DNA from 2 places in the Xanthobacter variabilis genome. Region 1 is predicted to be linked to the other one. Evidence: riboswitches for the same ligand, from Rfam matches in the RefSeq annotation. Region 1 holds a riboswitch; the other holds the start of a gene.
What was found. Region 1 has a riboswitch for glycine ahead of gcvT (glycine cleavage system aminomethyltransferase GcvT). Riboswitches for the same ligand answer to the same signal wherever they lie in the genome.
Positions count from the first base shown of each region.

Region 1 (15,247 bases):
GTGGGTTCCACCATCAGCGTGCCGGCCACCGGGAACGACATGGTCGGCGCATGGAAGCCATAGTCGATCAGGCGCTTGGCGATGTCGTCCACGCTCACGCCGGAACAGTCCTTGAACGGGCGGGTGTCGAGGATGCACTCATGCGCCACGCGCCCGGAGCGGCCCCGGTACAGCACGCGATAATGGCCCTCCAGCCGCGCGGCCAGATAATTGGCCGAGAGGATGGCGATCTCGGTCGCCTTCCGCAGCCCGTCCGGCCCCATCATGCGGATGTACATCCAGGTGATGGGCAGGATCGAGGCGCTGCCGAACGGTGCGGCCGCCACCGCGTGGGAAGAGCCCTCCGCCACATGGCCCGGCAGATGCGGCCGCAGGTGCGCCTTGACCCCGATCGGACCCACCCCCGGCCCGCCGCCGCCATGGGGGATGCAGAAGGTCTTGTGCAGGTTCATGTGGCACACGTCGGCGCCGATGTCGCCCGGCCGGGCGAGGCCCACCAGGGCGTTGAGATTGGCGCCGTCGAAATAGACCTGGCCGCCATGGGCGTGCACGACGGCGCAGATCTCCTGCGCACCCTCCTCGAACACGCCATGGGTGGACGGGAAGGTGAACATCAGCGCGGCAAGATTTGAGCTGTGCTGCTCGGCTTTCGCCTTCAGGTCATCGATGTCGATGTCGCCGTCGTCGGTGCAGCGCACCACCACCACCTTCATGCCCGCCATGGCGGCGCTCGCGGGATTGGTGCCATGGGCGGAAGAGGGGATGAGGCAGATGTCGCGATGGGCCTCGCCACGGGCCGTGTGATAGCCGCGAATGGCGAGCAGCCCGGAATATTCGCCCTGGCTGCCGGCATTGGGCTGCAGGGTCACGGCATCGAAGCCGGTGATCTCGCCCAGCCACCCCTCAAGCTGGCCGATCATCGCTCGGATGCCGGCCGAATGGGGCTTGGGGGCAAAGGGGTGGAGATTGGCGATGTTCGGCCAGCTCACCGGCGCCATCTCCGCCGCGGCGTTCAGCTTCATGGTGCAGGAGCCGAGCGGGATCATGGCGCGGTCCAACGCAAGGTCCTTGTCCGCCAGTCGGCGTAGGAAGCGCATCATGTCGGTCTCGGAGCGATTGTCGTGGAACACGGCCTGGGTCAGAAAATCCGCGCCGCGCGGGGTGCCGGGCAGGCTGTCCGTTCCGGCCGGGGAAGCGGTCGCGCCGAACAGGGCGGCGATGGCCGCAAGGTCGGTCTCGCCGGAGAGCTCGTCGAAGGTGATGCCGACCTGATCGGCGTCGATGACGCGCAGCAGGCGTCCTGCCTTCTCGGCTGCGGCGGCGATGGCTTGCGCCCGGCCGGGAACCACGGCGGTGACGGTGTCGAAGCGGCGCATGCCCAAAATCTGCACGCCGGCTGCGCGCAGCCCCTCGGCCAGCCCCTCGGCCAGTGCGTGGATGCGTCGGGCGATGGCCTGAAGCCCGGCCGGGCCGTGCCAGATGGCATAGGCGGCGGCCATGTTGGCGAGCAGCGCCTGGGCGGTGCAGATGTTGGAGGTGGCCTTGTCGCGGCGGATATGCTGCTCACGCGTCTGCAAGGCGAGGCGGTAGGCGGGCCGGCCGTGCGCGTCCACCGACTGGCCGACGATGCGGCCCGGCATCACCCGGGTGAGCTTTTCGGAAACCGCGCAATAGGCCGCGTGCGGACCGCCGAAGCCCATGGGCACGCCGAAGCGCTGCATGGAGCCGACGGCGATGTCGGCGCCGAGGGTCGCGGGCGTGCCGGTGAGGGTCAGGGCCAGGGGATCGCAGACGAACACCACCAGGGCGCCCGCCGCGCGGGCCTTCGCGATGGCATCTTCATGGTCGCCATAGACGCCGGCCGCGTCGGGCCAGGAGACGATCAAGGCGGCGGTGTCCTCATCGCCGGCCGTGCCGTCGATGGTGATGCCAAGCGGGGCGGCGCGCGTGCGCAGCACGTCGAGGGTCTGCGGCAGCGCCGTGCCGGCGAGGGCCACCTTATGGCGGGCTCCGCGATGATGGCGCACCGCGATGCCCACCGCCTCGGCGACCGCCGTGGCCTCATCCAGCAGCGAGGCGGAGGCCACCGGCAGGCCGGTCAGCTCGCTCACCAGGGTCTGGAAATGGAACAGCATTTCCAGACGGCCCTGGCTGATCTCCGCCTGATAGGGGGTGTAGGCGGTGTACCAGGCGGGGTTCTCGAACATGTTGCGCTGGATGACCTGCGGCACCTTCACGCCGTGGTAGCCCGCGCCGATGAAGCTCTTCATCACGGTGTTGCGGGCCATGAGGCCGGACAGCTCGTCCAGGGCCTCAGCCTCGTCAATGGCGGCGGGCAGGTCGAGAAGGCGCCGCAGCCGGATGGATTCGGGCACGGCCTGGTCGATGAGATCCTCGACGGATGCGGCACCAATCGTGGCCAGCATGGCGGCGATGTCGGTGTCGCCGGGGCCGACATGCCGGTCGACGAACGCGAAGGGGGCGGAGGTCATTGCGGGTCCTGTCAGCCGATAAGGGCGTTGTAGGCGGCTTCGTTCATGAGGCTTTCGAGCTGGCTTGCGTCGGACAGGCGCATTTTCCAGAGCCAGCCGTCGCCGGTCGCGGCGGCATTGACCCGCGCCGGATCGGAGGTGAGGGCTTCATTGACCTCGATGACCTCGCCAGCGGTGGGCGCATAGACCTCCGAGGCGGCCTTGACGGATTCCACCACCACCACCACGTCGCCCTTCGACACGGCGCGCCCCGGTTCGGGCAATTCCACGAAGACGAGGTCGCCGAGCTGGCCTTGTGCATGATCGGTGATGCCGACCGTGGCAATGTCGCCTTCGACCCGCAGCCACTCGTGATCTTCGGTGTAATAGACGGACGACATGAGACTTATCCCTTGCGATAGCGGTGCTGGGTGAAGGGCAGGGGGTGGATCGCCATGGGGATCAACTTGCCCTGCAGGTCTGCGTGGAGGCGGGTTCCGGGCGTGGACAAAGCGAGCGGCACGTAGCCCATGGCGACCGGATGATCGACGGAGGGCCCAAAGCCGCCGGACGTGACGCGGCCAACGGCATTGCCCTCGGAATCGCGAAGCACGGTTCCCGCCCGCACCGGCCGGCGGCCCTCGGCCCTGAGGCCGACGCGCTTCTCGTTGGCGCCCCGCGCCAGCAGGTCACGCAAGGCGGGCGCGCCGACGAAAGCGCCGTCCGCCCGCACGCTTTTGGGGATCGCCCACATCAAGGCGGCGTCGACCGGATTGGTGAGGGGCGTGATGTCGTTGCCGTGCAGGCAGAGGCCGGCTTCGAGGCGCAGGCTGTCGCGGGCGGCAAGGCCGACCCAGCTCACGCGCTCATCGGCCAGAAGCCGGGACAGGAGCGCGCGGGCATCCTTCTCCGGCAAAGCGATCTCGAACCCATCCTCGCCGGTGTAGCCCGAGCGGGTGAGGAACCATTCGGGGTGGGGCTCCACGGCCTGCATGAAGGACAGGGCGCCGGCATCGACGCCGGCCGCGCCGAGCACGGCTTCGGCGTCCGGTCCTTGCAGGGCGAGAAACACGCGATCGAGCGGCGCGATGGTGACATCGAGCGGCGCGGCGAGGGCGCGCAGATGGGCTTCGTCGGCAACCGCATTGCCGGCATTGGCGACCAGCATGAAGCGCGCTTCATCCAGCCGGGTGACGATGACGTCGTCGAGAATTCCGGCTTCGTGATTGAGTAGAAAGGAATATTTCGAGTGTCGTGGGGCCAGGGCTGCCGCCTGGAGGGGACAGGCGCGATCGAGCAGCGCGCCGGCATCGGCGCCGGACAGCTCGAACAGCTTCATGTGCGAGATGTCGAACAGACCCGCATGCGCGCGGGTGTGCTGATGCTCCTTCATGACGCCGGCCGGATAGGTCAGCGGCATGAGCCAGCCTGCAAAAGCGCCGAAACGTGCCTCAGCTTGCCGATGCAGATCTTCCAGGGGGAGGTGTTTTACCGGAAGGTGACTTGCTTCATCGCCCGCCATGACTTCTCCAGAACAGCACGAACCCGACCGCTACGCGCGATCATTGCGTGCCCCTCTGTCTGAAGCCTGAGAGACTCGTGCGAACCAGCGAGATGCGGGCTGCACTTACACCTTCGGCGCGGGGCCGTCAGACCCCGACTTTCCAGAGTGTCCTTACTGTTTCCGGTTCTTTTGCCTGAGAGATTTCGGGCGATTTCCCCTTCGGCGGCAGCGTTATGCTGCACTCTCCCGGAAACAGCTTAAGGCTTGTTGAGCCTTTCGACGCTGGCATCAGATATAGCGGCCGGAAGTTTGTCAACCCCACTTCCGTTTCACTCCACAAAAGCGGTTGAGCGACTGTTTTTTAGGCATAATACAACCACGGGAAGATGGCGGCGCCGTTGTGTACCAGAACAACGTGGCGGTCTGTGACCTGCTGTTCCAGGCGCTGGTGGAGGCGCGATCGCTTCATTCCCGCTTCTCGCCCGCGCGGTCGCACAGTGGCGACCGCGCGGATCTCGTCCTTGCCATGGCGCTCGGTCTCACTGCCCCCGGATGATCCCGGGGGCGCCAGCCGCCGCGGGCCGCCCTAAGCGGGCGATCCGCTCGCTAAACCGCTTCGACGGGGCAATAGACCGGCCACCACTGCCCCGAGCGCACCTTCTCGACGACGTCGTCCGGCTTCTCGTGCGAGAGGCCCTGGGCGATGGCAGTGCGCGCCACTTCGATGGCGACCACGCTGGAGGTGGTGCGCAGCTCCGCGTTCGATGGCAGGAGAGAGGCGCCGGGAGAGGCCTCGGGCGCCTGGCCGGCTACGGCCTGCGCGGCGGCGAAGATCATCTCGTCGGACACCATCGCGGCACGGGAGGCGATGACGCCGAAGCCGAGGCCGGGATACAGCGCGGCATTATTGGCCTGGCCGATCCTGTAGGTCACCCCATCAAGCACCACGTCGTCGAACGGGGCACCGGTGGCGACGAAGGCCTTGCCCTTGGTCCAGGTCAGGATCTGCGTCGGCGTGGCTTCGTGCAGCAGCGTGGGGTTGGAGAGCGGGAAGATGATCGGGTGTTCCACGTGGGCGGCCATCGTGCCCACGATCTCCTGGGTGAACTGATGGGGCGTGGTGGAGGTGCCGATGAGGATGGTGGGCTTCACCGCCGCCACCACCGTCGCAAGGTCGATGATGCCGCCCTTCGCCGCCGCGGCAGCCCGCAGCGCGGACATTTCGGGCCAGCGCGTTTCGGCCGCCGGGATCGCCTCGCAGCGGGTGCGGGCGAGGCCTGCCACTTCCGCGTCGGGGCGCGCATAGGGCCGCTGGAAGTCGAGCAGTCCATCGGACATGTCGGCCGTGAGGAGGCCGGGCAAGTCGACCAGCCACACGCGGCGCGTGGCCTCTTCCTTGGAGAGGCCATGGCGGACCATCAGGTCGCGGATCTGGTCGGCGATGCCGACGCCCGCCGTGCCGGCGCCAAAGACCACCACGCGCTGCTCGCTCCAAGGGGTGCCGGTGCGCGCGACGGCGTTGAGCAGGCCGGCAATGACGATGGAGCCCGTGCCTTGCATGTCGTCGTTGAAGGTGGCGACCTTGTCGCGGTAGCGGCCGAGGATGCGGCGCGCATTGGTGGAGCCGAAGTCTTCCCAGTGCAGCATCGCCTTCGGGAACAGCTTTTTCGCCGCGGTGACATAGGCATCGATGAAGTTGTCATAGTCTTGCCCGCCCACACGGGCGTGGCTGTAGCCGACATAGCAGGGGTCGTTGAGCAGCTTCTCATTGTTGGTGCCGACATCGAGCACCACGGGAATGACCCGGTGAGGGTCGACGCCAGCGGCGGCGGTGTAAACGGCGAGCTTGCCGATGGAGATGTCGATGCCGTTCGAACCCCAGTCGCCGATGCCGAGGATCTCCTCGGCGTCGGTGGCCACCAGCAGGTCGATGTCATCGGGGCCGGCGCCGAACGCCGCCAGCTTCCCCTCGACACCTGCCGGGTCGTCAATGCTCAGGAAGATGCCGCGGGGACGGGTCATCACCTCGCTATAGTTTTCGATGGCCTCGCCGACGACGGGATCATAGACGACGGGCAGCATTTCCAGCATGTGGCGCTGCAGCAGGGCGTAGAACAGCGTGACGTTATTGTCGTGCAGGCGCCACATGTAAATGTGCTTCGCCAGATCAGTCGGGGCGGCGTGATAAGCCTGGTAGGCCAGCTCCAGCTGGGGCTCCAGCTCGGTCGTCACCAGCGGCGGCAACAGCCCGTCGAGGCCGAGGGCCTTGCGTTCCGCGGGCGAGAAGGCCGAGCCTTTGTTGAGCGCCGGATCTCGCAGGACGTCGTAGCCGCGCGCGGTGGTGCTGATGCGGCGGCCGGCAGCATCGGTGATGACCTTTGCCTGTCTGCTAAACATGCTTGAGACCTTTCCGACTTGGTGGACGTTATTGGCGGGTTAAGGGCGGTGGACTTGTGTCCGACGGGCACAGGGCACGCCGGGCGCGCGCCATCACGGTAAGTGGCGGACGGACCCGGCGGAGCGGCCGGAGCCGGAGGGATTGGGCGGCCAACAGCTTCAAGGGGCACGCCGTGGCGCGTCCCCTGCAGGCGGGCGCACGGCTCTTCAAAAGGCGCCGATCACCGCGCAATCCGGTGTTGCCCCCGCGGTGTGGCGCGGAGGGAGAGATTTCGTGTCGCTGCAGAAAAATAAGCTATGACAATTATAATTACGCGCTTTTGCGGATCTGATATATTTATGTGAAAATCGCAATCAGCGTCCGTGAGTCGTGTTTATAAGTTGAGCTTATATTCATGTTGAACGTGCATGTCGACATGAAAGCAATAGAATTCAATTTATTTGATATTTATACATATTTATTTCATTTGAAGATAAATAATCGCGGTGCAACTTGTCGCTGGCGTGTCGTCGAAAGCGTGCTATCAATACCGTCATCGCGGCTGGGGACGGGCAGGGCATGGCAGGACCGGGCGACCTCATAGACACCGACGAACTCAAGGCATTCGACGCGGTGGCGAGCAGCCGCAGCTTCAGTCGCGCGGCGGAGCAGCTGGGGTGCTCCCAGTCCGCCATCAGCCAGCGCGTCGCGCGGATCGAGAAGCGGATCGGGCGCCGGATCATCCGCCGCACGACGCGCCGGGTCGAGCTGACTGCTGATGGCGAGGCGATGTTGATCTATGCCCGCTCCATCCTGGGGCTGGCGGCGGATGCGCGCGAGCAGCTCGCCCGTCCGGGCATGCGGGGGATTTTGAAGGTCGGCATTGAGGATGAGTTCGCGACGACGCGGCTGCCTCTGGCCCTCAGCATCTTCCGCTCCGAGTTTCCGGATTTCGCGATGAAGTTCGTCACCGGCCGCAATGAGCACCTGCACGATGCGCTGCGCGCCGAGGAGGTCGATCTGGTTCTGGGCAAGAGCCACATGGACGATCGCGGCGAAGTCCTCTGGCACGAGCACCTGGTGTGGGTGGGGCGCGCCCGCGAGCGGATCGCGGCGGACGAGCCGCTGCGGTTCATCACCTACACCAGCCCCAGCATCACCAGGACCATCGCCGAGGCCGCCCTTCGCGCCGCCGGCCGCGATTGGACGCCGGTGGTGGAGGGTAGCAACCTTCTCGGCCTGCTGGCCGCGGCGGAAGCCGGCCTTGGCGTCATGGCCATCGGACGCAGCTTCCGGACCCCGGGCATCGCAACCCTTCCGCAGGATGCGGGCCTGCCGCCGCTCGGCACCCTCAGCTATGTGCTGGAGGGACAGGCGGACGCCTCGAACGAGGCGGTGGGCGCATTCTGCAGCGTGTTGCGCAATGCCGCCCGGCAGGTGGCCAGCGCGGCACCGGCGCCGGGCACGGCAAATTGAGCCGGCCGCTGCGACCGATGTCGTTTCAAATGCTTGTGCAACCCGCATTCCGGCAGGTCTGCCGGTCGGGCGCGGGTCCCCGGAAAGGGGGCGCCCGAGTGAGGCCGCAATCCGCCCGCCGGCCTGATGCCATTTGCCACAGGCCCGGCCAGAATTGGTCCATAGGCCGCCTTCCGGAAGCCCATAAGCTTGGCCGCGTCTGATGGCTCCAGATTTCCGCGACTGACGCAGTTCTTGTCATCTCAAATCCGCTCGGAGTTCCGACTATGACTTCGCTTCCTCCCGAGACCCGGACGTTGCTCGATCTGCCCATTGGCATCCAGGCGAGCGGTACCCGGCGCGAGTTCGATTCCATGGGTGAGGTCGAGGTCCCCGCCGACCGTTATTGGGGGGCGCAGACGGAGCGGTCGCTGCATCACTTCAACATCGGTGGCGACCGGATGCCGAAGGCGGTCTATCACGCCTATGGCTATGTGAAGAAAGCCTGCGCGCTGGTGAACGCGGCCGCGGGGCGCCTGCCGGTGGAGAAGCGCGACGCCATCATCCGCGCGGCGGACGAAGCGATCGCCGGGAAGCTCGACGATCATTTCCCGCTCTATGTCTGGCAGACCGGGTCGGGCACCCAGTCCAACATGAACGTCAACGAGGTGCTGTCGAACCGGGCCATTCAGCTGCTCGGCGGCACGCTCGGCACCCAGCATCCGGTTGGTCCCAACGACGACGTCAATATGGGGCAGTCCTCCAACGACACCTTCCCCACCGCCATGCATATCGCCTCGGTGGCGGCGATCGACGACCTTCTGGTGCCGGAGGTGGTCAAGCTGGTGGAGACCATCGAGCGCAAGGCCGCCTCCTGGATGGACGTGGTGAAGATCGGCCGCACCCATCTGGAAGACGCCGTGCCGCTGACCGTCGGCCAGGAATGGTACGGCTGGGCGGGGCAGATCCGCGATGCGATCGCCGCCATCGAGGAGAGCCGCTCGGGCCTTTATCAGCTGGCGGTTGGCGGAACCGCCGTGGGCACGGGCCTCAACGCGCCCAAGGGCTTTTCCGCCGACGTTGCCGGCCAGATCGCGGAATTGACCGGCAAGCCCTTCGTCACCGCGCCCAACAAGTTCGCGGCGCAGGGCTCGCTTGATGCCATGGTGCGGGCCCATGCGGCGCTGCGCGGCCTCGCGGTGGCCCTCATGAAGATCGCCAACGACATGCGCTGGCTGGCCTCGGGCCCGCGCTGCGGCTTTGCGGAGCTGCTGCTGCCGTCCAACGAGCCCGGATCATCCATCATGCCGGGCAAGGTGAACCCGACGCAGTGCGAAGCCATGGTCATGATCGCCATCCAGGTCATGGGCAACGACACCGCGGTCTCGGTGGCCGGCAGCCAGGGCAATTTCGAGCTCAACGCCATGCGCCCCGTCATCATCAACAACTTCCTGCACTCCGCGCGTATTCTCGCGGATGGCTGTGCCAGGTTCCGGGAGTTCTCGGTCGAGGGCACCGAGCTCAACCGCAAGAAGATCGACGAATATGTGAACGGCAGTGTGATGCTGGTCACTGCTTTGTCTCCGGTCATCGGCTATCAGAACGCCGCGCACATCGCGGAAAAAGCGATTGCCGATGGTACGACCCTGCGGGAAGCCGCGCTGGCGTCCGGCAAGGTGGATGCCGCGCTTTTCGACAAGACCATCCGGCCGCTGGACATGGTCGGTACGGGACTGGCTGGCGCTTGAAACGAGGGGGGATAAGCGATGATCAGGTGTGTCAGGATGTGGACCGGGCCCGATGGCAATTCCCTGTTCGAGGAAGGCACCATCGCCCTCGCTGACGGCGAGCGCGGTGACTTCATCGGCAAGGCGGCGGGAGCCAAGAACATTTCCTTCCGCGAAACCGCCTCCGGCGGCTCTTTCGAATGGCATCAGGATCCCGAGCCGCGCTACGTGATCACCCTGTCGGGGACCCTGGAATTCGAAACCAAGTCCGGCGCCACCTTCACCATCCGTCCGGGCGACATCCTCATCGCCCAGGACAATTCCGGCTCCGGCCACAAGTGGCGGCTGATCGGCGATGAGCCGTGGCGCCGGGCCTACGTGGTCTATGAGGAAGGGGTCGATCTCGGCTTCGTTCCTGTGAAGGCCAACAGCTGAACGCGTGGAGACCTGCCGTGTCGCAACCGTCCATCGAAAATCCTGATATCGTCCTCATCGGCGCCGGCATCATGGGCGCCACCCTCGGCACCGTGCTGAAGGAGCTGGAGCCCTCGCTTTCGGTCGTCATGTATGAGCGGCTGGCCGATTGCGGCCAGGAGAGCTCCAACTCCTGGAACAATGCCGGCACCGGCCATGCCGCCAATTGCGAGATGAACTACACGCCGCAGCGGGCGGACGGCTCGGTGGACATCTCCGAGGCGCTCATCGTCAACACCGAATTCGACATCTCGCGCCAGCTCTGGGCCCATCTGGTCCGCAAGGGCGCGATCCCCGATCCGCGCGCCTTCATCCATCCTTGCCCGCACATGAGTTTCGTATGGGGCGAGGAAAACGTTGCGTTCCTCAAGGCGCGCTTCAAGGAGATGTCCGCGCACCACTGCTATCACGGAATGGAGTTCAGCGACGACCCGGCCCAGATCGCGCAATGGGCGCCGCTCATCATGGAAGGGCGCGCCGCGGACGAGAAGGTGGCGGCGACGCGCATCATCACGGGAACGGATGTCGATTACGGCTCCCTCACCCACCTTCTGGTGGCGCAGCTGCGCGCCCAGACCGGGTTCGAGGTGCATTACAGCCGACAGGTGGTCGGGCTGGAGCGCGAGGCGGACGGACGCTGGCGCGTGACGGTGGAGAACGGCGCCGACAAGTCCCGCGAGAGCGTCTCGGCGAAGTTCGTCTTCATCGGCGCGGGCGGCGATGCGCTCGATCTTCTGCAGATGTCCAAGATTCCGGAAGGTCGGGGCTATGGCGGCTTCCCGGTCAGCGGCATCTGGCTGCGCTGCGATGTGGATGCGGTGAGCCAGCGCCACCACGCGAAGGTCTATGGCAAGGCGGCCAGCGGCTCGCCGCCCATGTCCGTCCCCCATCTCGACACGCGCATCATCGGCGGCAAGAAGTCCCTGCTGTTCGGGCCCTATGCGGGCTTCTCGACCAAGTTCCTCAAGCAGGGCTCGCTGCTGGACCTGTTCGAATCCATCACCCCCTTCAATATTCTGCCGCTGCTTGATGTCGCCAAGAATAATATGAGCCTGACTGAGTATCTGATCGGGCAGGTGCTTCAGAGTTCTTCCCACCAGTTCGGTGTCCTGAAGCAGTTTTTCCCGAACGCCGCGCGGGGGGACTGGAAGGAAGCGGTCGCCGGCCAGCGCGTCCAGATCATCAAGCCCAGCGGGCATGAGGGCGGCTATCTCGAATTCGGGACGGAGCTGGTTCCGGCCGCCGACAAGTCGCTGGTGGCCCTGCTCGGCGCCTCGCCGGGTGCCTCGACAGCCGCCTTCATCGCCATGGAGGTCCTCCAGACCTGCTTCGCCGAGCGCCTGACGGACGAGGAGTGGCTGCCGGCCCTGAAGCGGATGATCCCGACCTACGGCATCGATCTGAAGGTTGATGCCGAAGCCTGCGCCCGCACGCGCGCGGACACCGCGCCGGTGCTGAAGATCGACAATATTTGAGGACGCCATGCCAGCAAAAAATGTTGCGGACTTCGTCGTTGAGACCCTGGAAGAGGTCGGGGTCAAGCGCATCTATGGCGTGGTGGGCGATAGCCTCAACGCTATTACCGAGGCGATCCGCGAGCGCCCCGGAATCGAATGGCTCGGCCTGCGCCATGAAGAGGTCGCGGCCTTCGCGGCCTCCGGCGAAGCGCAGGCCACCGGTGAGCTGGCGGTCTGCGCCGGCTCATGCGGGCCGGGCAACCTGCACCTCATCAACGGCCTGTTCGATGCCCATCGCACCCGCACGCCGGTGCTGGCCATCGCCGCCCACATCCCGACGGCAGAGATTGGCGGGGGCTATTTCCAAGAAACCCATCCGCAGAACCTGTTCAAGGAATGCAGCCACTATTGCGAGCTGATCTCTGATCCGGCCCAGCTTCCCTATGTCCTGGATAATGCCATCCGCGCCGCCATCGGCCAGCAGGGGGTGGCGGTGGTCGTGCTGCCGGGCGACATCGCGCTGAAGGCCGCGCCGGAGCACCCCATCGGCACCCGGCGGGCCCTGGTGCCGCCGCGCCCTGTGGTGAGCCCCTCCGAACCCGATCTCGATGCCCTCGCGGAATTGCTCAACGGCGCAAAGCGCGTGACGCTTTTCACCGGACGCGGTTGCGCCGGCGCCCACGCCGAGCTGATGGAGCTGGCAGGAACGCTCAAGAGCCCCATCGTTCACGCTCTGGGCGGCAAGGAGCATGTGGAGTACGACAACCCGTATGATGTCGGCATGACCGGCTTCATCGGCTTCTCCTCGGGCTATGCCGCGATGCAGGGCTGCGACCTGCTGCTGATGCTCGGCACCGACTTTCCCTACAAGCAGTTCCTGCCGACCGGCTGCAAGGTCGCCCAGATCGACATCCGGCCGGAGCAGCTCGGCCGCCGTGCGAGCCTCGATCTCGGTATCGTCGGCGACATCAAGACCACGCTCGCGGCGCTGCTGCCGAAGCTGACCGCGAAGAGCGACACGAGCTTTCTCGATAGCGCAATCAAGCATTATGCCCATGCCCGCGAAGGGCTCGATGAGCTTGCCAAGGGCACGCCGGGCCACAAGCTGATCCATCCCCAATATGTCGCCCGCGTGCTGAGCGAGGCGGCGAGCGACGACGCCGTGTTTACCGCGGATGTGGGGACCTGCACGGTGTGGGCCGCGCGCTACCTGAAGATGAATGGCAAGCGCCGCCTCATCGGCTCGCTCACTCACGGTTCCATGGCGAATGCCATGCCGCAGGCGATCGGTATCGCCAGCGCGCAGCCCGGCCGGCAGGTGGTCACGCTCTCCGGCGATGGCGGCTTCTCGATGCTGATGGGCGACGTGATCTCGCTGAAGCAGCATAAGATTCCGGTGAAGGTCGTGGTGTTCAACAACGGTGTGCTCGGCTTCGTCGCACTGGAGATGAAGGCGGCGGGCTTTGTTGACGCGGGGTCGGGCGTCGATCTGGATAATCCGGATTTTGCCGCCATGGCGCGGGCGATGGGCATCCACGCCATTCGCGTCGAGGATCCGGGGGATCTGCCGGCCGCCGTTGCCGATATCCTGGCCCATGACGGGCCGGCGCTGCTCGATGTGGTCACGGCCAAGCAGGAGCTGTCCATGCCGCCGACCATCGGCATCGAGCAGGTGAAGGGCTTCAGCCTCTGGATGCTGCGCGCGGTGATGGCCGGCAAGGGCGATGCCGTGATCGATCTCGCCAAGACGAACCTGCTGTCGCGCTGAAGCGGCGGCAGGGCGAGGCGCGTGTCGCGGCAAGCGTGATGGCTGCAGGGACGTTGTCCGGGCAGCCGTCGTAGCGCGTAGCGTGGCCGCGCATCGGTAATTTAGTCGTCGATACCATCACGGATGAGCTGACGTGACGATCCGAGACCTGACGTCTGACAAGGCCATTACCGGTACTCTTTCGAGCGGAGAACGGGGCAGAACTTATAGGCTGGCTGTCTCACGCCTTGCACCCGAGGAGCTCCAAGCCATTCGGGCCGCCCTCGATACACGGATTTCGGGGAGCAGGATCGAGACATCCTCCTGGATTCCGGGAGCCGATTGGCGAGGGACCGCGTATCAGCCCATTTACGAACGCGCGGCGATGGCCAATCCCGAACTTGCAGCGCTGATGTTCGGTCTCTTCGTCTGGGAAGCGTTCGAGCGGCATCCGGACGATTGGTACACGGATCGCTTCTCCATGGGCGGAGATGAGGATCGGTTCAGGGTGTATTTCAAGCCAGGGCGCTGAACGCCGAAGAGCTGAGCTCCCGCCTCGGAACGGACCGGCGGCGAACCGGCGCGCGTTGACCGCACATGGCGGAGGGCCAGACACCGGAGCCCGCGGGGGCTCGCCGCCAGGGTCCGCAATCGGCGCCGTAAGGGCCTTTTCGAGCGAAGCGGATGCCGCACTCAGGAATAATCTATTTAACTCAATGAGTTTCATTCCCCCATGTTGCGGGCCGGGAAATGCCCTGGCCTGTCAGACGCCCTTCCATTTGCTGTGGAAGGCGGAGGTGGCCAGGATCAGTGCGCAGCCCACAAGGATGGCGTTGATGGCGGTCGCCATGGGGTCGCTCCCCCGGCTGGCCCACAGGATGGTGTGGAGAATGGCCACGGTGCCGAAGGCCGCGGCCGTGGCAAGGCGCAGCAAGCGCGGCGTGCCGATGCTGTGCCTGGTGGCAAAGGCGGCGGCAAAAGCCGCGGCCATCGTCGTCAGATAGATCGGCAGAAGGGCCCCTGTGTCCATCACGAGAGAGGCGCCGGCAGTGGTGGCAAGGGCGAGAGGCTGGCCCCAGCCCAAAGCGGACCAGGCCGCTTCCCAGCCGGGAGCCGGCTGTCCCTTGTCGCGGCGCCGTGCCAGCCAGATGGTCACGCCGCTATAGGTCACGAGGGTCAAAGCCGCGCCGAGCAGGCCGTAGGCGACCTTCACCGCCATGCCGCCGAACCACCCGATGTGGAGCGGCTGCAGCATGCCAAGGATCTGCTGGCCAATGCCGCCCGTCTCAAGGCCGCCATCGCCGAGCCGGGTACCCTGGCCGTCGAAGTAATAGGTGTTGGCCATTGCGATCTGGCCGGGTGTTCTCATGCCGAGGTGCACCATCTGCCCCGCCGCGCCGATGTGCTGCGCCCGCGCGCTGACGAACCGGGCGTGGGGCACCGTGGCTTCGATCTGGCGGATCATGGCGGCGATATCGGGCAGGGGGGCGGGGGTCTCGTCGGCGCGGGCCATGGGGCCAAGGATCTCGGCGAAGGCCCTTTCCGAGTCCCCGTCATAGGCGGCGAGTGCCAGGATGCCGATGATCAGTGTCGAGAGCCCCAGCAGCGCCCCGGTGAGCGACACCGCAAGATGAAAGGGCAGGCCCCACACCCCGAGGCGGTTATGAAGGTCCGCTTCCTGCAGCCGGCGCGAACCGCCCCATCTGAGAGCAAAGGCATCCTTGAAGATGCGCGGATGGGACAGCAGGCCGGAGATCAGCGAGGAGAGCAGCGCCACGCCCACAAGCCCGACCAGGAAGGTGCCCCACGCGCGCGGCAGGTGCAGCGCCGTATGCAGCTCCGCCAGGAATTCAGACCATGGCGCGCGCAGCGGCGTGATAAGGGAGCCGTTCCCATCTGCCAGCCACTCGCCTTCGACGCCCGCGTGATGGTCGTCATAATGAATCTCGAAGCGCGGGCTGATCGGCCCGGGGCCCGCGATATAGATCGCGTCCGCGCCCCCTTCCGCCAGCGATCGCGCATGGGCGGCGGCGAA
Region 1 covers NZ_CM195533.1:2,192,120-2,207,366, forward strand. Annotated here, with positions in the region: gene gcvP (aminomethyl-transferring glycine dehydrogenase) at 1-2,492, opposite strand, end outside; gene gcvH (glycine cleavage system protein GcvH) at 2,504-2,872, opposite strand; gene gcvT (glycine cleavage system aminomethyltransferase GcvT) at 2,878-3,993, opposite strand; glycine riboswitch at 4,147-4,234, opposite strand; gene V5F26_RS09520 (NAD-dependent malic enzyme) at 4,582-6,372, opposite strand; gene V5F26_RS09525 (LysR family transcriptional regulator) at 6,932-7,828, shown strand; gene fumC (class II fumarate hydratase) at 8,095-9,555, shown strand; gene V5F26_RS09535 (cupin domain-containing protein) at 9,592-9,969, shown strand; gene mqo (malate dehydrogenase (quinone)) at 9,987-11,483, shown strand; gene poxB (ubiquinone-dependent pyruvate dehydrogenase) at 11,491-13,233, shown strand; gene V5F26_RS09550 (hypothetical protein) at 13,598-13,744, shown strand; gene V5F26_RS09555 (PepSY-associated TM helix domain-containing protein) at 13,976-15,247, opposite strand, start outside.

Region 2 (15,247 bases), 2.1 Mb from region 1:
CTCCCTCATTTCCAACACCGAGGCCCAGGCCCAGCAATCGAGCCGCATCACCGAGGTGACGAGCCCCGGCGGCATCAAGGCCTGGCTGGTGCATGACACCACCCTGCCCCTCATCGCCATGGAATTCGCCTTCCTCGGCGGTGCCGCCCAGGACGGGCCGACCAAAGCGGGGCTGGCGCATCTCACCGCCTCCGTGCTCGACGAAGGCGCCGGTGATCTCGACGCCCAGGCCTTCCAGCAGAAGCTGGCCGACCACGCCGTGGAGCTGCATTTCGACGCCGGGCGTGACGAGATGCGCGGTTCGCTGCGCACGCTGTCGGAAAATCGTGACGTGGCGTTCGACCTGCTGCGCCTGTCCGTCAACGCGCCGCGTTTCGACAACGAGGCGGTGGAGCGCATCCGCGCCGCCATCATGGCGGGCCTGCGTCGCCGTTCCACCGAGCCCAATTCCATCGCCGGCGAGCGCTGGTATGCCCTCGCCTTCCCCGATCATCCCTATGGCCGCCCGGTGGACGGCACGCTGAAGAGCGTGCCCGAGCTGACGCGGGAGGACATTGTCGGCTTCGCCAAGCGCACCCTGGCGCGCTCCAACCTGCGGGTGGCGGTGGTGGGCGATATCACCCCCGAGGAACTAGGCCAACGGCTCGACGCCGTGTTCGGCAGCCTGCCCGAAAAGGCGGAGCTGACGCCGGTTGAGAACGTGACGCCCCAGCATATCGGCACGGTGGACGTCATCCCCCTGGATGTGCCCCAGTCGGTGGTGGTGATGGGCACGGTGGGCCTGGAGCGGCGTGATCCCGACTTCATGGCCGCCTACGTGCTCAACCACATCCTGGGCGGCAGCGCCTTTTCCTCCCGCCTGTTCAAGGAGGTGCGAGAGGCGCGCGGGCTCGCTTACTCGGTCTATTCCTATCAGGTGGCCCTCGCCCATGTGGGGCTGTGGTTCGCCGGCACCGCCACCAAGAACGAGCGGGCGGCGGAATCCATCTCGCTCATCACCTCCGAGTTCCAGCGCATCCTCGATGACGGCCCCACGCCGGAGGAGCTGAAGGAGGCGAAGAGCTATCTCACCGGCAGCTATGCGCTGCGGTTCGACACCTCGTCCAAGGTGGCGGGGCAGCTGCTGCAGATCCAGCTCGACGAGCTCGGCATCGATTACATCGATCGCCGCAACACGCTGGTGGAAGCGGTGACGCTGGACGACATCAAGCGCGTGGCCGCGCGCCTCGCCACCGCGCGCAAGGCGCTGGTGGTGGTGGTGGGCAAGCCGGTGGGCCTGTCCGGCGGCTGATCTTGATGCACCGGCTTGATGCACCGGAAGGCAACGGGCGCGCGGCGCCCGTTCACCATGTTTCCGGCTTTTGGTCACCAAACCGTAAATGGGGGGCCTTCGCACGGTGCGTTCATCGTACCGTTTGGTATAACCACGCCATATGGATAAGCCTATGGAGATGAGCGACATGGGACGCCAACTGGCAAGCGACACGGCCCCTGCGCCGGCAGGAACCTCCGCACGCGGCCTCGTCGGCTTGGCCCTGGCGCTGGCCCTGGCCGGATGCGCCTCGGGCGAGAACCTCGACGGCAGCTTCGGCGCCCAGGATACGGGCGTCGCCACGGGTAATGCGGCGGGCGTGAACAGCGCCGCCACGCCGGCCCTCACCGTGGGCACCGGCGCCAATGCCGTCACCTATGCCTGCCCGAGCGTGACCGTGCGCACCGGGGCCGGCACCTGGCAGGTCACGGAAGGTGGCGCGCTGCGCTACCAGGGCAATGTGGGCCAGCTGGCCCGCGAATGCGCCATCGCCGGGCAGACCATGACCGTGAAGGTCGGCATCGAAGGCCGCGTGCTGCTGGGCGAGAAGGGCACGCCGGGCACCGTGCGCGTGCCGATCCGCGTCGCCGTGGTGGAGGAAGGCCCCAACCCCAAGACCGTCACCACCAAGTTCTTCACGGTGCCGGTTGAAATTCCCGCCGGCCAGCAGCAGTCCGCCTTCACCGTGATCGAGGACCAGCTCAGCTTCCCGCTGCCCAAGCCCGACGAGGTCGAGCGCTACGTGGTCTATGTGGGCTACGATCCGCAGGGCGAAAAGCCGAAGCCCGCGGCCTCCTCCAGGCCGCGCAAGCCCAAGCCGAAGCCCGCCGCCGAGACGGCCGCGCCGGCCGCTCCGGCCGCGGCCGCGCCCAAGCAGGATCCGGGCGCGCCCAGCAGCGACGTGTTCGGGCCGCCGCCCTCCGGCCCCTCCAGCAGCGGGTCGAGCCATAGCGGAAGCAGCAGCGGCTCCAGCAGCGGCGGCTTTGCCCCGCCGCCCTCCTCGGGTGGCTTCGAGCCCCCGCCGAACTGATGACGCGGGGCGAAAGCCCTCCGCATCGCTGCGACCAAGGTCGGCGTCCGCCCCCGGTTGACGCCGCCACGGTTTTTCTTATTGTGCGATTGACGTTGTCTATGAAGCGGAATCGGAGCCTTGGTTTCCGCCGCTTCTGGCATCGTCTCGGATGATCCCTGCGGGAGAGACCGGCTGCGCGCCACCAGCGGGCAGAACCGGCGCCGAAGGCGCAACCGCCCCGGAACCGCTCAGGCCAAAGGACCGCAGGGGGACGACGCTCTGGAAAGCAGCCGCGGCACGCGCCGGCGGCTCACCGAAGGAGTAAGCCGCGCCAGTCCAAACGGCGCGGTGAAATCTCTCAGGTTCCGCAGACAGAGGGGGCGCCCGAAGGACTCAAGGTTTCCGAACCCGGTCCCCCAACCTGGCGCTATCCCCCGGAGCTGCGATGACGCACGCCGTCGACCCTCTCCTCAAGACCCTGTTGCACACCACCCCTTTGTTCGCCGCCCATGTGGCGCTCGGGGCGCGCATCGTGCCGTTCGCCGGCTATGAGATGCCGGTCCAATATCCAGATGGCATCCTGGCCGAGCACGCCTGGACCCGCGCTCATGCGGGCCTGTTCGACGTCTCCCACATGGGACAGGCGATCCTGGAAGGGCCGGACCACGCAACCTGCGCCCGGGCCCTCGAAGCCTTGGTGCCGGCGGACATCTTGAACCTGGCGCCCGGCCGCCAGCGCTATTCCCAGCTCCTCGACGCGAGCGGCGGTATCCTCGATGACCTGATGGTCACCCGCCCGGCTGACCCGAAGGAGGATGGCCGCCTGCTGCTGGTGGTGAACGCCGCCTGCAAGGCCGCCGATTTCGAGCACATCTCCGCCCATCTGCCGGCCAATGTGCGCCTGGCCCCCCTGCTCGACCGCGCCTTGATTGCCCTTCAGGGCCCCGAGGCAGCGGCCGCCATGGCGCGCCATTGCCCGGAGGCCCTGGCGCTCGACTTCATGGCCGCCGGCCCCGCCAGCTTCGACGGCATTCCCGTCCACGTCTCCCGCTCTGGCTATACGGGCGAGGACGGCTTCGAGATCTCGCTTCGGGCCGCCGATGCCGAGAAGGTGTGGAGCGCGCTGACGGCCGAGCCGGAAGTGAAAACCATCGGCCTCGGCGCGCGCGACAGCCTGCGCCTGGAAGCCGGGCTCAGCCTTTACGGCCACGAGATCGACCCCACCACCTCGCCGGTGGAAGGGGGCCTTTCCTGGTCCATCCAGAAGCGGCGGCGCGCCGAGGGCGGCTTTCCCGGCGCCGCGCGCATCCAGCGCGAGCTTGCGGAAGGCCCCGCGCGCCTGCGCGTGGGGCTAAGGCTGGACGGGCGCGCCCCGGCCCGCGAGGGGGCCGAAATCCTCCATGAGGGCGTCCAGGTGGGCGTGGTGACCTCCGGCGGCTTCGCGCCGACGCTGGGGGCGCCCATCGCCATGGGTTATGTGCCACCGGCGCTCGCCGCGCCGGGCACGAAGCTCGAGCTTCTGGTGCGCGGCAAGCCGCTGGCCGCCACCGTCACCCCCCTTCCCTTCGTGCCGACGCGCTATGCGCGCAAATCGTCGAAAGAGGCCTGAAGCATGACCATCGTGCGCTACAGCAAGGACCACGAATATGTGCACGTCGACGGCGACGTGGCCGTGGTCGGCATCACCTCTTATGCCCAGGGCCAGCTCGGCGACATCGTGTTCGTGGAGCTGCCCGAGCTCGGCAAGGTGGTGGAGCAAGGCAAGGAAGTGGCCGTGGTGGAGAGCGTGAAGGCCGCCAGCGAGGTCTATGCCCCCGTCTCCGGCGAGGTGATCGAGGTGAATGCGGAGCTGGAAGGCAATCCCGGCCTCGTGAACCAGCAGCCCGAAGTGGACGGCTGGTTCCTGAAGCTGAAGATCTCCAACCCCGCCGAGCTGGACGGCCTGATGGACGAAGGCGCCTACCAGGCCCTTGTCGAGAGCCTCGGCTGAGGCCATGGCCGGCGACTTCCGCGCCACCATCCGCTGGAGCCGGGAGGCCGAGGTGTTCACCGACGGCCTCTATTCCCGGGCCCATCTGTGGGTCTTCGACGGCGTGGAGGTCCCCGGCTCGTCGGCCCCCTCCTCCGTGCGCCTGCCTTATTCCCGCGCGGATGCGGTGGACCCGGAGGAAGCCCTGGTGGCGGCCACCTCCAGCTGCCACATGCTGTTCGCCCTGGATTTCGCCCGCCGGGCCGGCTTCCGGGTGGACAGCTATGAGGACGCCGCCCAGGGCGTGATGAGCCCCAATGATGTGGGCAAATTCTACCTCTCCCGCATCACCCTGTCGCCCATGATGGTGTTCTCCGGCGACAGGCGGCCCACCGATGCGGACGTGGCCGCCATTCATCATCAGGCGCACGCGGAATGCTACGTGGCCAATTCCCTGCGCGCCGAGATCATCATCGATTTTCGCTATCTGACGGTGTGAGACCTTCTCATGCGTTACCTTCCCTTGACCGCCGAGGACCGCGCCGAAATGCTGGCGCGCGTCGGCGTGCCCTCCATCGACGCTCTGTTCGCGGACATTCCGGCGGACAAGCGCACCGCCGCGCTGCCGGACCTTCCTCCCGCCCAGGGCGAGATGGAGGTGGAGCGCGCTTTGTCCCGCCTCTCCGCCCGCAATGTGGCGGCGGGCGCGGTGCCCTTCTTCCTGGGCGCGGGGGCCTATCGGCATCATGTGCCGGCGACCGTGGATCACTTGATCCAGCGCTCGGAATTCCTCACCTCCTACACGCCCTACCAGCCCGAAATCGCCCAGGGCACGCTGCAATATCTGTTCGAGTTCCAGACCCAGGTGGCGGAGCTCACCGGCATGGAGGTGGCCAACGCCTCCATGTATGACGGCTCCACCGCCGCCGCCGAGGCGGTGCTGATGGCCCACCGCGTCACCAAGCGGCGCAAGGCGGTACTGGCGGGCAATCTCCACCCCCATTACCGCGCCACCATCGAGACCGTCTCCCATTATGCGGACGATACGGTGGAGGCCCTGCCGCCCAGGCCGGAAGGCGGGGAGGACCTGATTTCCGCCATCGATGGAACGACCTCCTGCGTGGTGGTGCAGAGCCCCGACGTGTTCGGCAATCTGGTGGACCTGAAGCCCATCGCGGAGGCCGCCCACGCGGTCGGCGCGCTGCTGGTGGCCGTGTTCACCGAGACGGTGTCGCTCGGCCTTGTGGAGCCGCCGGGCGCGCAGGGCGCCGACATCGTGGTGGGCGAGGGCCAGTCCTTGGGCAATGCGCTGAATTTCGGCGGGCCCTATGTGGGCCTGTTCGCCACCCGGCAGAAATATGTGCGCCAGATGCCCGGCCGCCTCGCCGGCGAGACCGTGGACGCGGAAGGCCGGCGCGGCTTTGTGCTGACCCTCTCCACCCGCGAGCAGCACATCCGCCGCGAGAAGGCGACCTCCAACATCTGCACCAATTCGGGCCTGTGCGCGCTCGCCTTCACCATCCACCTGACGCTACTGGGCCAGCAGGGCTTCACCCGCCTCGCCACCCTCAACCACGAGGCCGCCTGTGATCTGGCGGACCGGCTTCAGGCTGTGAAGGGGGTGAGTGTGCTCAACGCCACCTTCTTCAACGAATTCACCGTGCGCCTGCCAGTGCCCGCCGCCGAGGTGGTGGAGAAGCTGGCGGCCCGCGGCATCCTGGCCGGCGTGCCCTATTCGCGCCTCGCGCCCGGCGCGGGGCTCAATGACCTGCTGCTGGTGGCCGCCACCGAGGTGACCACGCCCGAGGACCGCGCCGCTTATGCCGCCGCCCTCGCAGAGGCGCTGGCGTGACCCGCGCCCGCCGCACATCCCCCTTTCGGAGCTGAGCCATGAATCGCGAAGGCCGCGGCGCCACCGCCCCCGTCACCCCCCTTACCCCCGCACCGGAAACCTTCACCGGCAACCGAGCGCTGGATCTGGAAGAGGGCCTCATCTTCGAGGTGGGCCGCCCGGAAGTGTCCGGCGTGGACCTGCCCGAGCCCAAGGGCACCGCCCATCGCCTGGGCGGCCTGAAGCGGGCGGCGGAGCCCGAGCTGCCCGGCCTCTCGGAGCCGGAGGCCATGCGCCATTATGTGCGCCTGTCCCGCATGAATTACGGCATCGACAGCGGGCTGTTTCCGCTGGGCTCGTGCACCATGAAGCACAATCCGCGTCTCAACGAGAAGATGGCGCGCCTTGAGGGCTTCGCGGACGTGCATCCGCTGCAGCCGGTCTCCACCGTCCAGGGGGCGCTGGAGCTGATGGGCGAGCTGTCGCGCTACCTGCTGGCGCTCACGGGCATGGCGGCGGTGGCGCTGCCGCCCAAGGCCGGCGCCCATGGCGAGCTCACCGGCATGATGGCCATCAAGGCCGCCCATCTCGCAAAGGGCTCGACCCGCAACATCGTGCTGGTGCCCGAGAGCGCCCACGGGACCAATCCGGCCACCGCCGCCCTTATCGGCTATCAGGTGAAGGCCATCCCCGCCCGCCCCGACGGCACCGTGGATGCGCAGGCCGTGCGCGACGCGCTGACCCCCGAGGTGGCGGCGCTGATGCTCACCAATCCCAACACCTGTGGCCTGTTCGAACGCGACATCGTGGAGATCGCCGCCGCGGTGCACGCGGCGGGCGCCTATTTCTACTGCGACGGCGCCAATTTCAACGCCATCCTGGGCAAGGTGAAGGTGGCCGATCTCGGCGTCGACGCCATGCACATCAACCTGCACAAGACCTTCTCCACGCCCCATGGCGGCGGCGGTCCGGGTGCCGGTCCCGTGGTGCTCTCCCCGGCGCTCGCCCCTTTCGCCCCGGTTCCGGCGCTGGTGGCACAGGACGGCACCCTCACGCTGGTTGAGGAGAAGGGTGCGGCGGGGGCCGAACGGGCACTGGGGCGCATGAGTGCCTTCCATGGCCAGATGGGCATGTTCGTGCGGGCGCTCGCCTGGATGCTGTCCCACGGTGCCGATGGCATGCGCCAGGCCTCCGAGGACGCGGTGCTCTCCGCCAATTATGTGCGCGCGAGCCTCATGGACCTCATGACCGCCCCGTTCGCCGAGCGCACGGCCATGCATGAGGCCCTGTTCGACGATACGTGGCTCGCCGGCACGGGCATCAGCACCCTGGACGTGGCCAAGGCCCTGATTGACGAGGGCTACCACCCCATGACGGTCTATTTTCCGCTGGTGGTGCACGGGGCCATGCTCATCGAGCCCACGGAGAGCGAATCGAAAGCCTCCCTCGATTTGTTCATCGGCGCCTTGCGGGACCTCGCCATGGCGGCGAAGGCGGGGGACAAGGAGCGCTTCCTGGGTGCGCCCCATTACGCGCCGCGCCGCCGCCTGGACGAAACCCGCGCGGCCCGCACCCCGGTGCTGCGCTGGGTGAAGCCCGCGCCACTGTCCGAAGCGGCGGAATGAGCGACAAGGGGGTGGCGCCGCGGCCATATGACCGCCTGCCATCCTCCGCGCCGACGCGGACGGAAGGTCGCGCCTTCCGCTCAGCGTGAGCGTCATCGAGCGACGTGGGAACCGGCTCGCTCGAAAATGACGTCAAGATTCGGCACGAGGGTCTTCTGCCTCGGTCCGCGCCCCGCCTGAGGGATGGGCCCCGCCCTCCCGAAAGCCGCAGCTTCCCCGCTTTACGGGGAAAGGGACCGGCCATGGCCGATCGGCCCCTCCGGCCACCACGTCCTCATACGATAAACCGGGCCGGAGCCGCGGCCCGCGCACCACGCCGCGTAAAAGCGACTTCCCGAACCTGCGGCCCGAGGCACCCCGCCGATCAACAACAGAAAAGGCCGGTGAGCGATGCTCATCGGCCTTCTGGCATTCTGGAATCATCGGACCGGCGCAACTCCCCGCCTCGCCGCGGCGCGGTGGTCTCGCGGCGGCGTTCAACGGCGGAAGCGCGCTTTCAGCGCTGCGGGCTGGTGGTCACCCCCGCTTAGCAGTCATGGCGATGATTCGCTTCGCCACGAACAGAGAAGCGGGAATCGCGAGCAGCGCACCGACCGCGGCGGCAATGGGAATCGCGCGCATGTCCGTCTGCGCCGGGCTCGGCACGGCAAGCACGAGAATGACCAAGCTGCCGGCGAAAGCGACGGACAGGATCACCCAGATGAGACTCGCAATCTTCAGCATGGCACCACCTCGTATTTAGAGGCCCTCAATATATTGCCAAAAGAGCATGGTTTCTTGACCTTGATCAATAAGGGGGCACCCCTGCGTCACCTCGCCCTATGGGCTTATGCCCGCTGGGGCACTCCCTTGCGTGAGGGGGCGCATGGACGATCGGAGTGGATATGACCGCCTTCTGGGACCAGCGATACGCGCGTGAGGACTATCTCTTCGGCGTTGCGCCCAATGCCTTTTTGGCGCGCCAGGCCCCGCGCCTGAAGGCGGGATGGCATGCCCTCGCCATCGCCGATGGAGAGGGCCGCAACGGCGTGTGGCTGGCTGAGCAGGGGCTCAGCGTGCATTCTGTGGATTCTTCCGCCGTGGCCCAGGACAAGGCCCGCCGCCTCGCCGCCGAGCGGGGCGTGGAGCTGCAGCTGGAGCTGGTGGACCTTTCCAGTTGGGCCTGGCCCCTCGCCGCTTATGACGTGGTGGTGGGCATCTTCATCCAGTTCCTGCCGCCCGAGCAGCGCGACCAGATGTTCGAGCATGTGCGCAAGGCGCTGAAGCCCGGTGGCATGGTGCTTTTGGAGGGCTACCGGCCCAAGCAGGTGGAATACCGCACGGGCGGCCCCTCCACCCCCGAGAATCTCTACACGGAAGAGCTGCTGCGCGCGGCTTTCGCCGGATTCGAGATCGTGGAGCTTTCAAGCTATGACGCGGAGATCGCGGAAGGCAGCGCCCATTGCGGCATGTCGGCGCTGATCGACCTGGTGGCGGTGAAGCCCGGCGCCTGATGCCGGCCTGTCGGCCCCGGAGCCAAAGGCCCTCTTCCGCGAAGAGGGCCTTTTTCGTCACACCGGCGGGGCGAACTTGAAGGCCATGCCGATGCGGTTCCACGCATTGATGCCGGCAATGGTCACCGTGAGATAGAGCGCCTCGCTCTCCGAAAACTCCTCCCGCAGGCGCGCCCAGGCCTCGTCCGAGGCCGGCTCGCCGTCCAGCAGAGTGAGGGCTTCGGCAAAGTCGAGCGCGGCCTTTTCCCGTGCCGAGAACAGCTCGGCATCGCGCCAGGCGGCCAGAAGGTCCAGCTTGGCTTCCGACACGCCGGCCTTGCGCGCCACGCCCAGATGGAACTTCAGGCAGAAGGCGCAGCCATTGAGCTGGGAGGCGCGCAGCTTCACCAGCTCGGTCAGCCCCTTGTCGAGCCCGGCGGCATCCACCGCCTTGGTGAGGGCGCCAAGGCCGGCATAGACGTCCGGCGCCTTGGCGGTGAAATCCTTGTAGGTGGGGCGGGAAAGGGGATTGGCCACGACTGGTCCTCACACTGCGGACGGGATAATATCAAAGCTCGAATATTATATCAGAGCTTTGACATGGGTGACAATCCATCTCCGCCGGCCGCCGGCGAGGGCAAGCGTGGCACCGAGGGCCACCTGGGCTACCTGTTGCGGCAGGCCGCCACGGCCTATCGACAGCGCATGGAAAAGGCGCTGGCAGACCTAGGCGTGACCGCCCCGCAATTCACCCTGCTGACCATGCTGAACGCGTATCCCGGCCTCTCGGGCGCGGACCTTGCCCGCATCGCGCTGGTGACACCCCAGACGGTGAGCGTGATCCTGGCGAATCTCGAACGCGCCAACCTCATCCGCCGCACTCCCCACGGCCGGCACGGACGCATCCTGCAAGCCGCGCTCACGCCAGCCGGCCAGCAATTGCTGATTGAGGCACGCGAGCGGGTCCACGCCCTCGATCCCGGTTTGAGGGCGGGTCTCACCCCGCGGGACGAAGCCGTGGTGCGCCAGTGGCTGGCGACGGTGGCGCAGATATCCCCGGATGAGGACTTTCAGCTCTTCAGCCGGTAGCCGGTGCGGAACATCCAGCTCACGATGAGCAGGCAGATGGCCAGGAACCCCAGCGTCATGCCGAAGCTCACCTCCACCGCCACGTCGGACAGGCCGAAGAAGCTCCAGCGGAAGCCGGAGATGAGATAGACGACCGGGTTGAACAAGGTCAGCGTGCGCCACACCGGCGGCAGCATGTCCAGCGAATAGAAGGTGCCGCCCAGGAAGGTGAGCGGCGTCACGATCAGCATGGGGATGAGCTGCAGGCGCTCGAACCCGTCGGCCCAGATGCCGATAATGAAGCCGAACAGCGAGAAGGTGACCGCCGTGAGCACCAGGAAGCCCAGCATCCAGAACGGGTGCCGCACCTCCATGGGCACGAACAGCGCCGCCGTGGCGAGGATGATGAGGCCGAGCAGCACCGATTTCGTGGCCGCCGCCCCCACATAGCCGCACACGATCTCGAACGGCGACACCGGCGCCGACAGCACCTCATAAATGGTGCCGGTGAAGCGCGGGAAATAGATGGCGAACGAGGCGTTGGCGATGGACTGCGTGAGCAGGGTCAGCATCATCAGGCCGGGCACGATGAAGGCACCATAGGCCACATGCTCCACCTGCGCCATGCGCGCGCCGATGGCGGAGCCAAACACCACGAAATAAAGGGAAGTGGAGATCACCGGCGACACCACGCTCTGCAGCAGGGTGCGCTTGGTACGCGCCATTTCGAAGCCGTAGATGGCGCGGATGGCTTGCAAATTCACGGGTGCGGCCTCACGAGGCTGACGAAAATATCTTCAAGCGAGCTTTGCGCGGTGCGCAGGTCGTCGAAGCCGATGCCGGCGGCGGCGAGATCGGAGAGCAGCCGGCCGATGGGCGGCTCGTCCTCCGCCCCCTCGGCGCCATAGCTGTAGGTGAGCTTGCGGCCGTCCGCCGAGCGGACAAGGCCATAGGATGCGAGCGCTTCAGGCACCTGCTCCAGCGGAGCGGACAGCTCAATGGTGAGCTGCTTCTGCCCCAGCTTGCGCATGAGCGTCGCCTTGTCCTCCACCAGGATGATCTCGCCCCGGTTGATGACACCCACCCGGTCGGCCATCTCCTCGGCCTCCTCGATATAGTGGGTGGTGAGGATGATGGTGGTGCCCTTGTCCTTCAGGGCGCGCACCAGGCGCCACATGTCGCGCCGCAGCTCCACGTCCACGCCGGCGGTGGGCTCGTCGAGGAACAGCACTTCCGGCTCGTGGGAGAGCGCCTTGGCGATGAGCAGGCGCCGCTTCATGCCGCCCGAGAGGGTCATGATCTTGGCGTCGCGCTTCTCCCACAAAGAGAGGCTCTTCAGCACCTGCTCGATGTAAGCGGGGTTCGCCGCCTTGCCGAACAGCCCGCGCGAAAAGCTCACCGAGGCCCATACCGTCTCGAACGAATCGGTGGCCAGCTCCTGCGGCACCAGGCCGATGCGGGAGCGGGCGGCGCGATAATCGTCCACGATGTGATGGCCCGCCACCCGCACCTCGCCGGACGTGGCGTTCACCAGCCCGCAGATGATGGAAATGAGCGTGGTCTTGCCCGCGCCATTGGGCCCGAGCAGAGCAAAGATCTCGCCGGGCGCGATCTCCAGGTTGATGTTCTTCAGCGCGCTGTGACCGGTGGCATAGGTCTTCGACACAGCACGCACACTGACGACGCCGCGCCCCGACGAGGCGGCCGGAGGAGCGGAGGGCGTTGCGGAAGGCAAGGACGCGGCTTGAAGCATGGCTGGGGCATGACCTGAAGCACGGCGCCGCGAGCAGCAGGGCTCACGGCACACGGAACGGGGCGAAATCCGAAGCGCTTTCGAGCGAGCGGGATCTCGGCTCGCGTGAAGAAAACGCATCAACTCAAGGATTTGAAGCATGCCCTTGTTTCCGTGAAACACGGGAATGCTCGGAACGGCACGAAACGCGGCGGGGATATGGCTCAGGCCGGTCGCGGCCCTCGCTCCGGCCCCGCCGGCCGGAAGGAAGCCCGCCATGGCCCCCTTGCATGCCTGGGGTTAGATCACGCCCCGCCCTTCGGGAAAAGCCCCCTCAGGGAAAAGCCCCACCGGCAGGAACGGCTCCCCGGCGCCGCCCCGCGGCCGGCCCGAAAGAAATGGCGCGAAGGCACGGCTCAGGAAACGCAAAAAGAAAAAGGCCAGGGCGACGCCCTGACCTTTTGCACCTGCGCCTTCCCTCCGACCAAGGCTGGCCGGAGAACGGCTTGCAGCGGGCCGGCGCCCGATCACACCGGCTGCATGGCCGAAAGCCGCCAGGGGCCGCCGGCCTCGCGCACGAAGGTCCACAGCTCGGTGCTCTGGCCCGGCCGGTCGCGGTCGCCGGAGAGGAAGCGGCCGGTGGCACGATCCACCACCACGTCCCGGCTCTCATAGCGCATGGCCACGGTGGCGTATTCCAGCATGCCCTCGCGCCAGGCTTCGGCAATGTCGCCCTGCAGCAGCTTCACATCCGAAACCTCGTTGCGCACGCCGCGCGCGGCATTGGCCTTCATCTCGTCCGCCATGAAGGCGAACACGTCCGGCGTGGTGCGGGCCTTCAGGGACTCCTCGTCCTCGCGGCCGAACGCGGTCTCGATCTCGCCCAGCAGGCGCTCGAAGGTGTCGAGATCGGCGCCGGTCACGCCAATCTCATCCACCGGCCCGCGCCGGGGCTGAGCCGGTGCAGCAGTGGGGGATGAGGTGTGAGAAGAGCCCATGGCGCCCGGCCAGCCACCGCTGCCGCCCGGCGCCGCGGTGCGGCCATAGGCCCCGGCGGGAACCGGCTGCTGCTGGCGGCGGAAGAAGCGGATGGCGAGCATCACCACCAGCGCCAGTAGCGCGCCCTGGAGCAGCAGGCCCAGGAAGCCGGCGAAGCCACCCAGCCCATGGCCCAGCAGCATGCCGATGATGCCGCCGATCAGCAGGCCGCGCATCAGCCCGCCCGCAAGCCCGGAGCCGAAGAAAGACGAACGCGGCTGCGGCCGGGCGGCGCTGGCCGCCGGATTGGTGCTCGGCGTGGTCGAGCGCTGCAGCGGCGCCGTATTGGGCGCCGTCGTGGTGGGCGGCGGGGCGGAATAGGTGCGCGTGCCACGGCTGCCGGCGGACATTCCGCGCTTGGCCTCCGCCGTATCCGTCACCATCACGCTCAAGGCGGCGATCATCGCCACCACAGCCAGAATCGGCCTCATACCCACGAACAGCCCTCCCTTCGGCCTTGCCAGGTTCCTCGGCATCACGCGGAACGCTCCTCCGGAAAGGACATTTCCGGCACGCGCCTCCACGCCCCGCGCATCATTCCGCAGGGGAATGGCGTTCATATGGGGTGTCCCGGGCAGGATTGCGAGGGGTATGGGTTCTGAACGGGTGGATTTGGTCTATGAAGGGTCACCCGTCGTCCAAAGCGGATCGCCCATGTCGTTCCGGAACCCCATTTTGTCACGGCGCGGCGCCCTGCGCGCTGCCCTCTCGGCCACCACCTGCGCCCTCGGCCCGGCGGCTGCCCTTCGTGCCCTGACCGGCCCCGCCCGCGCGGCGGAGGACAAGGCCGCGCCCCTGGGCGTCACCGTGCGCAACCAGAGCACGGCGCCAAGCTGCAACGGCCCCGAGAATGTGGCCCTGACCCTGGTTTCTCCGCAGGTGCGCCGGTTCCGGGTCGAGGCGCGGCACCCGGCCTATGTGCACACGCTGGTGACCGACCACAGCGTGCCGGCCTATCTCGCCTGCCCGCCCGCCCCCGCCGCGGCGACGGCTTCCAGCCCCAAACCGGCCACCGCGCGCCGGGTCACCCTGCACGAAACCCCCGAGCTGACGGTGGTGGGCTATGTCCTGCCCGATGCCGGGCGGCGTGCCGAGGTGCCCTTCCGGGTGGCGGAGGCCGCAACCCCCGGGCTCGACAAGGTGGAACTGTGGCTGAAGCCAGCCGAGCGCGGCGCCACGGTGATCGAGCTGTTCCTGGCCGACGGCTCCTGGCGCCTGCGGCCGCTGCCGCCGCCTCCCTTGGCCACCAGCGCCTTCAGCGCCTCAGTGCTGGTGGGCCCGGTGGCACAGGAGGAACGCCTGCTGGTGAAGCTGAAGGAAGTGGGCTTCGCGCCGCAGGCCCGGGCTTTCACCCTGCATTTCGCCGATGGCGGATCCGCCCGCGTGCATTTGGCGGGGCTCGATACCGAATCCCTCGCCCTTGAGGCGGAATTCAGCGACGGGCTGACGGCGCCGTTCGCGGCCGTGCGCGCCCATTATGCGGTGGAGAGCGAGGCGGACATCACCCGCGTGGCGTGGCGCACCGCCTCCAGCGCCCCATTTGGCGAAGCTCCGGTGATGAGCTTCGACGACGCCTCGGATGTGACCCTGCTGTGGGCCGGCCGGCTGGCCCCGGCCCGTCCGGCGCTCACCGCGCCGGACCTGGTCTTCACTGGCTTTACCGGCGCCTGAGGGCGCCGGTTGAGGCCGAGGCGGGGATCACTCCTCGTCTTCGTCCTGCTCCTCGGTCTTCTTGGAGCCGCCGAGCTTGGCGAACACGGTTTCCAGATCGAGGGATTCCCGGCCACGGCCGGTGGGCTCCTCCTGCTCCTCGGCGGTGGTGATGTCCACCGGCAGCAGGGTGGCGCCGCGCCCCTCGGCCGCGAGGGCAGCAGGCCGGTCCTTGGCGGCGCGCTGCACTTCCAGGTCAAGGTCGATCTGGCTGCACAGGCCCAGCGTCACCGGGTCCATGGGCGAGAGCTGGGCCGCGTTCCAGTGGGTGCGGTCCTTGATGGACTGGATGGTGGACTTGGTGGTGCCCACCAGGCGGATGACCTGCGCGTCCTTCAGCTCGGGGTGGTTGCGCAGCAGCCACAAGATGGCGTTCGGCCGGTCGTGGCGGCGGGAAACGGGCGTGTAGCGCGGGCCGCGGCGCTTCTTCTGCTCCGGCAGGCGCACCTTGGATTCCAGCAGCTTCAGGCGACGGTTG
Region 2 covers NZ_CM195533.1:111,887-127,133, forward strand. Annotated here, with positions in the region: gene V5F26_RS00500 (M16 family metallopeptidase) at 1-1,291, shown strand, start outside; gene V5F26_RS00505 (hypothetical protein) at 1,461-2,342, shown strand; glycine riboswitch at 2,494-2,598, shown strand; glycine riboswitch at 2,602-2,701, shown strand; gene gcvT (glycine cleavage system aminomethyltransferase GcvT) at 2,770-3,933, shown strand; gene gcvH (glycine cleavage system protein GcvH) at 3,937-4,314, shown strand; gene V5F26_RS00520 (OsmC family protein) at 4,295-4,792, shown strand; gene gcvPA (aminomethyl-transferring glycine dehydrogenase subunit GcvPA) at 4,802-6,145, shown strand; gene gcvPB (aminomethyl-transferring glycine dehydrogenase subunit GcvPB) at 6,184-7,749, shown strand; gene V5F26_RS00535 (hypothetical protein) at 8,266-8,472, opposite strand; gene V5F26_RS00540 (SAM-dependent methyltransferase) at 8,634-9,242, shown strand; gene V5F26_RS00545 (carboxymuconolactone decarboxylase family protein) at 9,300-9,758, opposite strand; gene V5F26_RS00550 (MarR family winged helix-turn-helix transcriptional regulator) at 9,822-10,310, shown strand; gene V5F26_RS00555 (ABC transporter permease) at 10,292-11,053, opposite strand; gene V5F26_RS00560 (ABC transporter ATP-binding protein) at 11,050-11,955, opposite strand; gene V5F26_RS00565 (TIM44-like domain-containing protein) at 12,549-13,490, opposite strand; gene V5F26_RS00570 (hypothetical protein) at 13,714-14,730, shown strand; gene V5F26_RS00575 (DUF1013 domain-containing protein) at 14,758-15,247, opposite strand, start outside.
Region 2: it holds a riboswitch for glycine, as region 1 does, so the genes downstream of both, gcvT (glycine cleavage system aminomethyltransferase GcvT) here and gcvT (glycine cleavage system aminomethyltransferase GcvT) in region 1, are expected to answer to the same signal.